DNA from 2 places in the Streptococcus sp. ZY19097 genome. Region 2 is predicted to be linked to the other one. Evidence: riboswitches for the same ligand, from Rfam matches in the RefSeq annotation. Region 2 holds a riboswitch; the other holds the start of a gene.
The links. A riboswitch is a leader RNA that binds a small molecule or an ion and turns the genes downstream of it on or off. The one in region 2 is predicted to bind thiamine pyrophosphate.

Region 1: another riboswitch for thiamine pyrophosphate. It lies ahead of tenA (thiaminase II); the one in region 2 lies ahead of thiT (energy-coupled thiamine transporter ThiT).

The regions. Positions count from the first base shown of each region.
Region 1 is NZ_CP160400.1:1,268,737-1,272,153, forward strand. Features, by position in the region: gene pcrA (DNA helicase PcrA) at 1-785, shown strand, start outside; TPP riboswitch at 1,131-1,220, shown strand; gene tenA (thiaminase II) at 1,663-2,349, shown strand; gene thiD (bifunctional hydroxymethylpyrimidine kinase/phosphomethylpyrimidine kinase) at 2,342-3,139, shown strand; gene thiM (hydroxyethylthiazole kinase) at 3,140-3,417, shown strand, end outside.
Region 2 is NZ_CP160400.1:586,431-589,847, reverse strand. Features, by position in the region: gene ABZ559_RS03000 (D-alanine--D-alanine ligase) at 1-161, opposite strand, end outside; gene ABZ559_RS02995 (glycoside hydrolase family 25 protein) at 426-1,271, shown strand; TPP riboswitch at 1,362-1,459, shown strand; gene thiT (energy-coupled thiamine transporter ThiT) at 1,554-2,111, shown strand; gene ABZ559_RS02985 (aminoacyl-tRNA deacylase) at 2,179-2,655, shown strand; gene ABZ559_RS02980 (histidine phosphatase family protein) at 2,659-3,306, shown strand.

The DNA.
Region 1 (3,417 bases), 680 kb from region 2:
TTACCAAGAACTTTGATGACAACAATACAGATGGAGCACCTGATGAAAGTGGATTGGATAAATTGGGGCGCTTCTTGAATGATTTGGCCTTGATTGCCGATACGGATGATGGCGACCAAGAGACAGCTGAAGTTACTTTGATGACTCTTCATGCTGCCAAAGGTCTAGAATTTCCAGTTGTCTTTTTGATTGGAATGGAGGAAGGAGTTTTCCCATTATCACGCGCTTCTGAAGATCAGGATGAATTGGAAGAAGAACGGCGTCTGGCCTATGTCGGAATTACTCGGGCGGAGGAAATTCTCTTTTTGACAAATGCTAACAGTCGTATTCTGTATGGTAAGACAAACTACAATCGTCCAACCCGCTTCCTCAATGAAATTTCCACTGATCTATTGCAGTATCAAGGATTGGCGCGGCCTGCAAATACATCTTTCAGTGCGACATATGCCAATAGCGGAGCAAGACAATTTGGTCAGGGGATGAGCTTGCAACAAGCACTGCAAGCCAGAAAAGTTCAGGTACAACCAGACTATACAACGTCATCTAAGTCCAAAGTTCAGCCATTTTCAAAAAACTCTGGAGGACAACCTTTTGGTCAAAATAGCCTTCAAAAAGCGTCGGTTGACTGGCAAATTGGAGATATCGCCCATCATAAAAAGTGGGGTGATGGCACAGTTCTGGCAGTTAGTGGGACAGGAAAGGCTCAAGAATTAAAAATTAATTTCCCTGAGGTGGGACTTAAAAAACTTCTAGCAAGTCTAGCTCCGATTGAGAAAAAATCATAACATTAAAAAAATGGTGCCATGTGAAGTGATTTGATTTAGGCCCGCCACCTCTATATCCTTACTTTCTCTCTATACCTTTTAATTGAGACTCTGAAAATATAAGAAAGCTGGACACATGTGTTCCAGCTCTTTTTATATCTGATACTCTTCGAAAATCAAAATTATCCGTTGTCAACTTGCCTTGATGAACTCAAGTTCTATCGTCGGCTTCGTTTCCTAGGCTACTTTTGATTTTCATTGAGTATGATAAGATTTTCTAGCGGATAAAGTGGACAAGTTAGCAAAAAATTTTCTGAAAATTGTTGCAGAATAAAAGTGATTATGGTATAGTTGGTTTGTAATTAAATAAAGCATTTGGGGTGCGTAAAAGCTGAGATTATACCCATTGAACCTGATACAGTTAGAACTGGCGAAGGGAAATGTGTGAGCAACGAGGTATTTTTGTTGCGCTTAAATCTTTGAAAGATGTTTCTTTTGTGACGACAAAAGTTTTTTTTCAGTAGCTTTAAATAAAAACGCACTATTTGAGTTTTCAGATGGTGTTTTTTATTATTTTTTGAAGAGCCATAATACTTAAAGAAATAGCCAGCTTTGTCAGTTCACTCATTTATCTTTCTGCACCCCAGTCACATTTTTAGCTACTTTGTAAAAAAAAGGAAAACCAGAGGCTTTTTGGAAGAACGAATATGTATTTTTTTACTTTTTATTTTTAACGAGTGATTGATAGAAGCATCCAAGATTGAACTGGCTCTGTATATTTTGGGAGTAGGTCAAGGCAACTTAGTTAGATTATTTCAAAAGTAGTGGATTCAATCTACAATTAAACGTTTAGCTATTTATCATTAAAAAGGTATGCCGATGATAAAGGAGGATAGTAATGATTACCGATGAATGTAAAATTTATAGTAATGTTTTTATTAAGAAGATCATAGAAGACGATTTTATTCAAGGGATGGTTACAGATACGCTATCTTTTGAAGCTATTTCACATTATCTGAAAGCAGATGCTATCTATCTTGAAAAATTTTCAGATATTTATGCTCAGCTTTTTGCCAAAGTATCAGATAAAACAACTAAAAAATTCTTTTTGAATCAAATTGAATTTATCTTTGAGCATGAAATTGAAGCGCATAGGTATTTGGCACAGGTGGTTGGAAAAGATTATCATGAAATTGTAATGGACAAAGATTGCTATCCAAGTGCAGATCATTACATTAAGCATTTGTATTATCATCTAAACTGCAATCAGTTGGTTTATATTTTAGCTGCAATGCTTGCATGTCCGTGGATTTATCAGCAAGTTGCAAAACGAGTATTGGGTGGTGGAAAAATTACTGCTGATAATTCGTTTAAAAAATGGTTTGATTTCTATGCAAACAATGCTATTGCTGAAGATTGCTTGAGTGTCTATTTTGATTTGCTAGAGAAGTATAGTCAACATTTGACAGATAAGGAGAGAAAAAAAGTGATTCGTGTTTTTTTAGAAAGTTGCCAACATGAGCGTCTATTTTTTCAAATGGCTGTAAATCAGGAAGAATGGCCTAAGGAGGTACGAAATGTCTAAATTACAAGTTGCTTTAAGTATTGCGGGTACAGATCCTAGTGGTGGTGCTGGAATTATGGCAGATTTGAAAAGTTTTCAAGCGCGTGGGGTGTACGGAATGTCGGTTATTACGAGTGTTGTAGCACAAAACACACAAGGTGTACAAGCCATCTGTCATCTGGAACAGTCTATCCTGGAGGCTCAGCTTAAAAGTGTTTTTTCGGATATTAAGCCCCATGCAATTAAAACAGGGATGTTAGCAGAAATAGAAACAATTGAACGTATCAGTTGGTATTTGAAGAATAGTGACAGTCCCTATGTCTTAGATCCTGTTATGGTAGCGACTAGCGGTGATCAGCTGATTAGTCAGGACGCGGTGCAGTCTCTTAAAGAAAAACTTTTACCTCTTGCAATGATTATCACTCCTAATTTACCAGAAGCTGAAGTACTTTGTGGAGCAAAAATACCTGATGAAGCTTCTATTTACCAAGCTGGTAGAACTATTCAAACACAATTTGGCGTTAAAAATGTCGTGATAAAAGGAGGGCACCTGGAAGGTGAGGCGACCGATGTTCTTTTCTTAGAAAACGGTGATATTTTGACATTTCGTTCTGATCGTATTCCGACTAGGCACACTCACGGAACAGGTTGCACTTATGCTGCGGTCATTACAGCAGAGTTAGCAAAGGGTCATCCCATTGAAAAAGCGGTTGCAACCGCAAAACGTTTTATCACAGAAGCCATTAGAACTGCACCTGAATTGGGGCATGGAAATGGACCTGTTAATCACATAACCTATAAAGGAGAATAGATGACTTATCTCGAAAAACTAAAACAAGAACAACCTCTAACTATATGTCTTACCAATAATGTGGTAAAAAATTTTACAGCTAATGGTCTTTTAGCCTTGGGTGCTTCACCTGCTATGAGTGAATATCAGGATGATTTAGAAGATTTTTTACCGCAAGCCAGTGCTTTGCTGGTCAATATCGGGACACTAAATGAGAGAAATTGGCAACTTTATAAGGATGCCTTGGACATTGCGGAGAGATATGATATTCGGACGGTTTTAGATCCTGTAGCAGCTGG
Region 2 (3,417 bases):
TCTTGAGTCTTAATAAAATCACCACTTTGTGTGATAAAATATGTTTTAACATAAAATTTATCATAATTCACGGCACGCATGACACTTTCAGCCGATAAAACTGATACTTCACGTTCTGCTGAACGTCCACCATACAAAAGAACTAAAGTTTGTTTAGGCATGAGTCTCTCTTTTCTATTTTTTAAGTCCTATTTTTCACATTATATCTTACCATAATCACAAAAACTTTAAAAGTAGAAGTCAAAAAAATCACACCCCCGTCATGAAATCGTGATTCCTCAAAATCCCTAAATAACATCATCTTGATCATTTATCTTTAAAAAAGGAACACGCTATCTTGATAGTTTTGTAAAAATATATGACAGTTTCGTTACAAGAGTCTGCTTCCTTTGATTTTTAGGGGTTTTTACGTTAAAATATGACTAATGAGAAGAATTAAACCAATTGTTGTTCTTGTCTTATTTGCCTTACTAACTCTGCTGTTTTTCATCGGAAAAATCCACTCAGACAATCTTCTGAGTCAGCAGCTTGCAAGTGCAGAGAAAACAATACCCTCTGCAACTAGTAAGAGTACGACAAGTTCATCTAGTTCAGAAACAGAGGAATTCGTTCTTAACCCGATTATTGATGTCTCAGGTTGGCAGCTTCCTAGTGAAATTGACTACGATACCCTTTCAAATAATATCTCTGGTGCTATTGTTCGTGTCTATGGAGGGTCACAAATTACCAAAGATAATAATGCCGCCTACACCACTGGGATTGATAAATCATTTAAGACACATATCACAGAATTTCAGAAGAGAAATGTGCCTGTTGCTGTTTATAGCTATGCCCTTGGAAGCTCTACTAAAGAAATGAAAGAGGAAGCTCGCGCATTCTATAAAGCTGCATCTCCTTATAAGCCCACTTTCTATTGGATTGACGTTGAGGAAGAAACTATGGCTGATATGGATAAAGGTGTTCAAGCCTTTCGTAAAGAATTGAAAAAGCTAGGTGCTAAAAATGTCGGTATCTATATTGGCACATACTTCATGACTGAGCAGGAAATTTCTGTGAAAGATTTTGACGCTGTCTGGATTCCAACTTACGGGTCTGATTCTGGTTACTACGATGCTGCACCAGATACGACACTTGACTACGACCTCCATCAATACACATCACAAGGCTATATAAATGGATTTGACTCGCCACTTGATCTCAATCAGATTGCGGTAACCAAAGATACCAAATCTACCTACGAAAAATTATTTGGCAAAATTAAAAGTCAGTAGCTAGCTGTTAGTTGCTGATTTTTTTCGGAAAATTTTCAGAATTGTCTTGACAGTGCCTTTGTTTTCAGACTATAATGTAATCAATTAAATAATATCACAAAGGAGTGCCTTGGCTGAGATCGCATTTTGCGAAATCCTAAGAACCTGATCTCGTTAGCACGAGCGGAGGAATTGTGAGTAGATATGTCAGTAGAGAAGTTGAAAGGCGCTTTTTCGCACTTTTCAAATTTTACTATAGCATTGCTGTACTGCACTCCTTTTGTGATACAAAAGGAGTTTTTTATGTCAAAAAATGTTCGTACACTTGTTGAAGCAGCCATCTTTGCAGCTCTTGCAATGGCACTTTCCTTTATTCCAGATTTTGCTTCTTGGTTCACACCCTCTTTTGGTGCTGTACCTCTGGTACTTTTTGCACTCCGTCGCGGCTCTAAGTATGGGATTTTAGCTGGTTTGATTTGGGGGCTGCTGCACTTTGCTCTGGGGAAAGTCTATTACCTCAGTCTTTCACAAGTCCTGATTGAGTATGTCTTGGCTTTTGCCTGCATGGGATTGGCTGGCTTTCTGACAACTCCCCTACAAAAGGCTCTCAAATCTGATCAAGAAGAGAAAGCTTTGCTATTTGCCTTAGTAGGAGCCTGTCTAGCGACCATCACACGCTATATTTTGCACTATATCGCTGGTGTCATCTTCTGGTCCTCTTATGCCCCAAAAGGGATGTCCGCAGAGTGGTATTCTTTCACGGTCAATGGCACAGCTGGCATATTGACACTTGCCTTTGTTATCATTAGTATTGTCATTTTATTGAGAAGTCAGCCCCAGTTCTTCCAACCAAATCATTAATCCGTGGCTACTTTAAAGTGGTATAATAATCTTATATCGCTTTTTTAGTAACAAGGAGAGAACATCAATGGCGAAAAAAGTCAAATTAAAAAAGACCTTGGTTGATCAAATTTTAGATAAGGAAAAAATTGTTCACGAAAGTCTCGCAATCAATGCTTTAGAAGGTGAACTTCCCAACGATATCAAACGTGAGGAAATTTTCAAAACCCTCGCGCTGACTGGGGATAAGTCTGGTCCAGTAATTGGTATCGTGCAGATTACAGAGCATCTTTCTGAAAAGAAATTGGCTAAAATTTCTGGTAACAAAAAAGTCAGCATGATTCCCCAAAAAGACTTACAAAAAACAACTGGTTACATTCACGGAGCCAACAATCCTGTCGGTATTCGCCAAAAGCATGCTTTTCCGATTTTCATTGATCAGCGAGCTTTAGAATTGGGACAAATGATTGTCTCGGCTGGTGAAGTTGGTCGCTCTATCCGCATTGACAGCCAAGCTTTAGCTGATTTTGTTGGTGCCACATTTGCAGATCTAATTGAGGACTAGGATATGAAGATCTTTTTTGTCAGGCACGGGAAAACAGAGTGGAACTTGGAAGGTCGGCTTCAAGGTGCGAGCGGAGACTCCCCGCTGCTACAAGAATCACTGGAGGAAATTCGCGCTTTGGGACACTACTTATCTGAAATTGATTTCGATGCTGTTTATTCCAGTGATTTAAAACGTGCTCGCAAAACCGCTCAGCTTATCATCCAAGAAAACAATAATCCTAAACCCATTGTCTACACCTCTGCTCTGAGAGAATGGAAGCTGGGGCGTCTTGAGGGGAGCAAAATTGCAACTGTCCTTTCTATATACCCCCAACAAATGCATGCTTTTCGTCATAATTTGGCTCGTTTTGATGCTGATGTCTTTGAAGCTGAAACCGTTCATAAGACAACTCAGCGTGTTCGCAATTTCATCCTCTCACTAAACAAAGATTTCAAAAATGTCCTTTTGGTCGGACACGGTGCTAACTTTACTGCCTCTATCCGCTCTTTGATGGGCTACGAGCCTGCGAGATTGCGAGATAGCGGCGGTCTGGATAATGCTAGCGTAACCGTTCTGGAAACTAAAGACTTTGAACACTTTCACTGCCTACTTTGGAACGATAAATCCTATACAGCAGAAAACACCGACACTCTGATTGATATTTTGTAAAATTCAAACGACATTCTGCAATCTAATACTCAATGAAAATCAAAAGTAGCCTAGGAAACGAAGCCGACGATAGAACTTGAGTTCATCAAGGCAAGTTGACAACGGATAATT